3 regions of the Arthrobacter sp. UKPF54-2 genome follow, and region 2 is predicted to be linked to each of the others. Evidence: riboswitches for the same ligand, from Rfam matches in the RefSeq annotation. Region 2 holds a riboswitch; each other region holds the start of a gene.
The links. A riboswitch is a leader RNA that binds a small molecule or an ion and turns the genes downstream of it on or off. The one in region 2 is predicted to bind thiamine pyrophosphate.
Positions count from the first base shown of each region.

Region 1: it holds a riboswitch for thiamine pyrophosphate, as region 2 does, so the genes downstream of both, E7Y32_RS06510 (ECF transporter S component) here and thiO (glycine oxidase ThiO) in region 2, are expected to answer to the same signal.
Region 3: it holds a riboswitch for thiamine pyrophosphate, as region 2 does, so the genes downstream of both, E7Y32_RS12315 (bifunctional hydroxymethylpyrimidine kinase/phosphomethylpyrimidine kinase) here and thiO (glycine oxidase ThiO) in region 2, are expected to answer to the same signal.

Region 1 covers NZ_CP040174.1:1,438,010-1,440,260, reverse strand. The annotation lists gene E7Y32_RS06515 (ABC transporter ATP-binding protein) at 1-322, opposite strand, end outside; gene E7Y32_RS06510 (ECF transporter S component) at 336-968, opposite strand; TPP riboswitch at 1,036-1,176, opposite strand; gene E7Y32_RS06505 (heme-degrading domain-containing protein) at 1,255-1,803, shown strand; gene E7Y32_RS06500 (DUF4235 domain-containing protein) at 1,845-2,108, shown strand; gene mnhG (monovalent cation/H(+) antiporter subunit G) at 2,146-2,251, opposite strand, start outside.
Region 2 covers NZ_CP040174.1:2,222,281-2,224,531, reverse strand. The annotation lists gene thiS (sulfur carrier protein ThiS) at 1-15, opposite strand, end outside; gene thiO (glycine oxidase ThiO) at 12-1,283, opposite strand; TPP riboswitch at 1,275-1,395, opposite strand; gene thiE (thiamine phosphate synthase) at 1,422-2,132, shown strand; gene E7Y32_RS10260 (ferritin-like fold-containing protein) at 2,129-2,251, opposite strand, start outside.
Region 3 covers NZ_CP040174.1:2,666,881-2,669,131, forward strand. The annotation lists gene E7Y32_RS12310 (Rne/Rng family ribonuclease) at 1-725, shown strand, start outside; TPP riboswitch at 874-971, shown strand; gene E7Y32_RS12315 (bifunctional hydroxymethylpyrimidine kinase/phosphomethylpyrimidine kinase) at 1,024-2,251, shown strand, end outside.

The sequences.
Region 1 (2,251 bases), 780 kb from region 2:
CCGGGTCCTGCTGCACCAGGCCGGCCCGTCCGCGCGCGGCCCGGGGCGGGACACCGTCGATCAGCAGGCTGCCGGTCTCGTCGGCGTCGTCCGCGTCGGCGGAAGCGGCTGCGGACGGGCCGGGCCCCTCCCCCAGCACCCCGGCCAGGGCGTACAGCAGCGTGGACTTGCCGGCGCCGGAGGGGCCCAGCAGCAGCACACGCTCTCCCGGGCGGATCTCCAGGTCCAGTCCGCTGACGGCGGGCCGGGGCCGGCCGGCGTGCCGCCAGCCCCAGCCGCGGGCGGTGACCGCGGCTGGGCGGCCGGCGTCGAGGGATGTCATGCGTGTGCGGGCATCAGGAGAACACGGGTTCCGATGCCGCCTTGCGGGACGCGAACGAGGCGAGCACCCCGGTCTTGGCGAGCCCGCGGGTGGCCAGCCAGGACAGTCCGCCGGCGATCACGGCACCGGAGACGGCGCAGAAGACGATGTAGGCGGCCTTGTCACCGGCCTCGTAGGCGATGTTCCAGCCCCAGGGCAGGAAGGAGTCGTTGAGGCCGCAGAACAGGCCCGCGCCGGCGCCGGCCAGCAGGGACACCGGCAGGTTGAACCGCTTGTAGAGGAAGGCGGCGAAGATCAGTTCAGCGCCGAGGCCCTGGACGAAGCCGGAGAACAGCACGGACGCGCCGTACTGCGAGCCCATGATCAGCTCGCCCGTGGCGGCCACGGTCTCGCAGAACAGCGCGGCCCCCGGCTTGCGGATGACCAGCATGCCGAGCACCGCCGGGATCATCCAGCCGCCGGCGTAGAGCCCGGTCAGCGGCGGGTAGACCGCGTTGAGCGGCACGGCTACGAGGTTGGAGCCCTGGGACCAGGCCCAGAAGATCACGCCGCCGGCAACGGCGATCAACGCTGCCAGCACAATGTCGACCACACGCCAGTGGTATTTGCCGGTGGCCAGTGTCTGCTTCGCAGAAATATCAGTCATATCGTCCTCCTGAGGTACAGGAGGGGAGGGTGGTCCGGCTGAGCGCGGCTTCCGCCGTGGTGCCGGGCACCCTGAGAACTCGACTCCCTTGCGCCGGTACTAACCGGATCAGGTTCGAGGGTCTGCGGCTGTCCGCACTCTCAGCGCCCACCTGTGGATCCCCGGACTGCTCCGGATTGCCGACGGCGGCGCTCCCCTGTCGTATTTAAAATCGCCCTTGTGGGCTGGGCCAGTTTACACCCGGTAAGGCTTGCGCAGCGGCAGAACGTAACGGAAGCTGAGTCCCATGAGCGACGCACCAGCGCCTTCCCCCGACTACGACCCGGACTCCGCGGATCCGCAGCCGCCGGGAGCCCTGGCCGCGCTCATCGGCCGGATCCTGACGGAAATCGACGAACTGCAGTTCGAATCCTTCAGCAAGGATGACGCGCTTGAGCTCGGGTTCCTGCTGGTGGAACTCGGCCGGCAGCGTTCCCACCCCATCGCCATCGACATCACCAAGGGTGAGCAGGTGCTCTTCCACGCGGCCCTCGAGGGCGCCACCCCTGACAACGAGCGCTGGATCAGGGCCAAGCAGCGCACGGCCTCGCGGTATGAGGTCCCGTCGCTGCTGGTGGGCCTGCGTGCCCGGGCTGCCGGGCGCAGGATCGAGGACAACGCCTGGTTCGACCAGCAGGAGTTCGCCGCCCACGGAGGCTCGTTCCCCATCTACCTGCGCGGAACCGGGGCGGTGGGCACGGTCACGGTCTCGGGGCTGCCGCAGAAGGCCGACCACGAGCTGGTGGTCGAGGCCCTGACCGAATTCCTCGGCGGCCGGGGCGCCAGGGGAGGCTAGGCTAGGGGAAGCCCTGTTCCCTCCCGCAAGGAGTACGACGCATGAACATCTTCATCAAACTGCTTGGCACCGGCATCAGCCTCGTCGCCGGTTTCGTCGGCACCAAGGTGGTTGACACCGTCTGGGAAAAGACCACCGGCAACAAGCCGCCCAAGGGCCACGACGACGACGTTCCCACCACGCTGCGCCAGGCCCTGACCTTCGCCCTGATTTCGGCCTCGGTCAGCGCCATCATCCAGGTCCTCGCCAACCGCGGCACGCAGCGCGCGATCACCCGCTTCGCGAAGACCCAGGATCTGGTCTAAGCCGCCTCGTAGAGAGCCGCGTGTCCCGGCGGCGGCGTCACTCGACGTCGTCGTCGGTGAACCCGCTCTTCCCGGCCGCCTGCTGCACCACGGCCTCCAGCTCGTCCGCGCTGAGCAGCTCCGGGTGCAGGTGTTTGGTGCGG
Region 2 (2,251 bases):
GAGCCTGATGTTCATGCTGTTGTCCTGTCTTTCGGTGAAAAGTCCTGTGCTGAATCCCGTCGGGCGGAGAAGCGGTCCGGGCGGAAAGCCGCCCAGCGCGGGTCCGGCGGCCCGTCCAGCAGCTCCCGGCAGACCGCGGCGGCCACAGGGGTCAGCAGGACGCCGTGCCGGAAGAACCCGGTGGCGATGATCAGCCCCTCGATGTCCTGCCCGGTTCCGCCGCGGCCAACGCGCCCCAGCAGCGGGGCGTTGTCAGGCGTTCCCGGCCGTGCCCGCGCCGTGGCCTCAAGCAGTTCGAGTTCGGCGACGGCGGGGAGCAGCTGCTGGGCGTCGCGCAGCAGCTGGTAGACGCCGCCGGCGGACACCGCGCCGGACTGCGTGGGCGCGTCCTCGCGCTGGGTCGCGCCGATCACGACCGTGCCGTCCTCCCTGGGGACGATGTACACCGGCACCCCCCGGACCAGTCCCCGCACGGTGGAGCGAAGCAGCGGTCGGAGCCGTGGCGGCACGCGGAGCCGGAGGATGTCCCCGTAGACCGGACGCAGCGGCAGGGCCAGTCCCCCGGGCAGGCCTTGCAGCTCGGCCGCCCCGAGCCCGTTGGCCACGACGGTCTCGTCCGCGCGGATCTCCCCGCCGCCTTCGAGGCCGGCGCCGGCGACGCGGCCGCCGTCCCAGAGCAGCCCGGCGGCGCGGCGGGGCACGGCCTCGAACCGGCCGTCCGCGCGCAGCAGCGCTCCGATCCTGGCGAGCAGCCGGCGCGGGTCCACCTGGTGGTCGGCGGGTATGTCGAGGGCGCAGGAGATCCCGGGGCTGAGCAGCGGCTCGCGGGCCCGCGCCTCGCGCACGGTCAGCGGCTCCACGGCGAGGCCGCAGGCCTGCTGCACCGCCCGCAGGTCCGCGAGCGCCCGGCGGTCCGCCGCGTCCGCGCCGACGGCGAGGGTCGGCGTCGTGAGATACCCGGTGCCGCCCGCCCCTTCCTGGCCCGCCCCCGTGCCGCCGTCCAGGCCGGCTGCGAAGCCGGGCCACAACCGGGCGGCCTCCAGCATGAGCGCCAGGAGCGCTTCCTCCTGGTAGTGGAGTTCGCTGACGGGGGCCAGCATGCCGGCGGCCGCCCAGCTGGCCCCGCTGCCGGGGGCGTCGTCGATCAGGGCCACGGAACGGCCCGAGCGCCGAATTTCCCAGGCGATCCCGTGGCCGACCACCCCGCCGCCGATTACGGCGACGTCGTACCGATGTGCTGAGGGGTCCGCCGGGGCGGCCGATGGCGGGACTGGTGCGTCCATGGGTTTCCTTCCCTACGCCGGTACTAGCCGGATCAGGTCAAGCGGTCGGCTCTGACGCCCTCTCAGCCCGGCGGCCGTGTGACGGCCCGCGCGGGCTCCCGCGGTATCCGCCCAGTTTAGAGGAACTAGGCTTGGGGCATGAGCCAGGATGTCCACACCACCGCCCGCCTGTACCTGTGCACCGATGCCCGGAAGGGCCGCGGCGACTTCGAAGACTTCGTCGACGCCGCCTTCACCGGCGGGGTGGACATCATCCAGTTGCGGGACAAGTCGCTGGAGGCGGCCGAGGAGCTCGAACTCCTGGAGGTCCTGCACTCCGTAGCGCAGCGGCACGGCCGGCTCTGGGCCGTGAACGACCGCGCCGACCTCGCCTCGCTGGCCGGGGCGCCGGTCTTCCACATTGGCCAGAAGGACATTCCCTTCGCCGCGGCCCGGGATTTCCTGGGAAAGGGCACCGTGATCGGCATGTCCACGCACACCCCGGAGCAGGTTGACGCGGCCATCGCCGCGGCCCCGGGCCGGAGCGGACTGGACTACTTCTGCGTGGGTCCGGTCTGGGCCACACCCACAAAGCCGGGCCGCGCCGCCGTCGGGCTGGACCTGGTGCGCTACGCCGCGGCGGCGATTGAACGGGCCGAGGCCGGCGACAGCGGCCGGGTCGCCGGGGTGGTGCCGTGGTTTGCGATCGGCGGCATCGACCTGGGCAACGTGGAGCAGGTGGTGGAGGCGGGCGCGCGCCGGGTCGTGGTGGTCCGGGCGATCACCGAGGCCGACGATCCCGCCGGGGCGGCACGCGCGCTGCTCGCCGCGCTCGACGCCGGCGCCGATGCCGACGCCGCGTCCAGTTAGCCCGCGAGCCCCAGCTGGGACATCCGGCGGGAGTGGGCGGCGGCGAGCTCGGCAGTCAGGGAGCGGACCAGCTCCCCTGCCCCGGCCTCGTCCACGCCGGCCAGGCCGCCCAGGAGGGC
Region 3 (2,251 bases), 440 kb from region 2:
CGCTGGACGCGGCCGTGGAAGTTGCCTCGACCGAGGAAGCTGCCGGGCGTCCGGCCGCCGTGCTGACGTTCGGCGGCGAGCAAGTTGCGCTGCCCTTCGTCGAGCACGCCGAGGAAGCGCAGCAGCCGGCGCTGACCCTGGATCTGCTCACCGAGGCCTTTGCCAACCTGGGCGACGCCGAGGCCAACAAGCCGGCGGCAGCGGAACAGGGTGCGGAAGCACCCGAAGCTGAAGCTGAGCCCGCACCGCAGGCCCCTGCAGCGGAAGCAGCCGAAACGGCCGCCCCGGTGCCGTCCCGTGCCACCCGTGGCCGGGGACGTGCCCGGACCGCACGGATCCAGCCCCCGAGTGCCCGCACCCGCGAACCGCAGGCACCTGCCCGCCAGGAAGCGGCCAAGGTACCGGCTGCGCAGGCACCCGTCCGGCAGGAAGCCGCCAAGGCTCCCGCTGCGCAGACACCCGTCCGCCAGGAAGCCGCCAAGGCACCGGTAGCGCAGGCCGCCGCCACGGACACCACGGCGCCGCGCAGAGTACGCCGGAACCGGAGCGCCAGCCGCGCCCAGGGCGCCGCCAACGAGACGTCCGTGCAGCAGCGCGCGGCCGCTCCGTCGGCCGCCGGATCGGTCCACGAAGCCAAGGCCCCGGAGCCGGCGAAGGTGGCCGCCAAGCCGGCAGCCAGCGAGCCAATCATCCTAGGCGTCGGCGTGCCCGCCTCGGAGCTATAGCACCGGGCAGACGCCGCCACCCGCGGGTACCGACCGGGCCAGACGCACCATCGCGTCCAGCCCGGACGGTACCCGCGAGTTCGTTAACGGGCGTCCCGGTAACAACCGCAGCGGTGCGGGCGCGGCCGGGCAGTGACGGCTAGGCTGGGGGACTGACACGGGGTGCCGCGCAACGAGCCGGCTGAGATCCAGACCCGTTGAACCTGTCCGGTTAGCACCGGCGAAGGGATGTCTCTTGTTTTCATCGACCCAGCCGGCCTCCACCGAGCCGGCGGCGCCGGCCCAGCCCACCTCCCTCCTGCGGTCCGCCTTCCCGGACGCCGCACCCGGAGAACCCGGGCTGCCGCCGATTCCGCGTGTCCTCGCCATTGCGGGCTCCGACCCCTCCGGCGGCGCCGGCATCCACGCGGACCTGAAGAGCATCGCCGCGCATGGCGGCTACGGCATGGCGGCCATTACCGCGCTGACGGCCCAGAACACCCAGGGCGTCCGCTCCGTGCACGTCCCGCCGGCGGATTTTCTCACCGCCCAGCTGGACGCCATCAGCGAGGACATCACCATCGACGCCGTCAAGATCGGCATGCTCGGCGACGCCGCGGTGATCAACGCCGTCCGTTCCTGGCTCGAGCGGGTCCGCCCCGCCGTCGTGGTCCTGGACCCGGTGATGGTGGCCACCAGCGGCGACCGGCTGCTGCAGAAATCGGCGGAGACGGCCCTGCAGGGTCTGCTCCCGCTCGCGGACCTCCTCACCCCGAACCTCGCCGAACTGGCCATGCTGCTCGGCGACGAGACCGCCGCGGACTGGGACGCGGCGCTGGACCAGGGCAAACGGCTCGCGGCGCTGACCGGCTCCACCGTCCTGGTCAAGGGCGGCCACCTCGAGGACGTCGGCGCCGACGGCGACGCCGATGCGGGCTGCCCGGACGCGCTCGTCAACACCGGGGGACTGCTGGGTGCGGAAACGGTGGTGGTGCCGGGCGAGCGGATCGCCACCCGCAACAGCCACGGCACCGGCTGCTCGCTGTCCTCGGCGCTGGCCACGGTGCAAACCCGGACGGGGGACTGGGAGGCATCGCTGCGCGAGGCGAAGCCGTGGCTGCTGGGCGCGCTTCGCGAAGCCGGTCGCCTCGACGTCGGACGCGGCAACGGTCCGGTGCACCATTTCCACCACCTGAAGCAGGTCGGTTCACCGTCCGCGCCTGCCTTCGCCGGCGAGGGCGACTTCGCCGCGGTCCTCGACGCGGACGCCGGCGTCGGGCTGGACGCGATCTACGCCCTGGACTTCATCCGCGGCCTCGCGGATGGCTCCCTGCCGGAACGGGAGTTCGCCTACTACCTCGGCCAGGACGCCCTGTACCTCAACGGCTACTCCCGGGTGCTGTCCCGCGCGTCCGCCCTCGCGCCGTCGGAAGCCGAACAGCTGTTCTGGTCCCGTTCGGCACAGCAGTGCCTCGAAGTGGAGTCCGAGCTGCACCGGAACTGGCTGGCCGGCCGGGCAGTGGCGGCAACGCCGGGACCGGTTACCA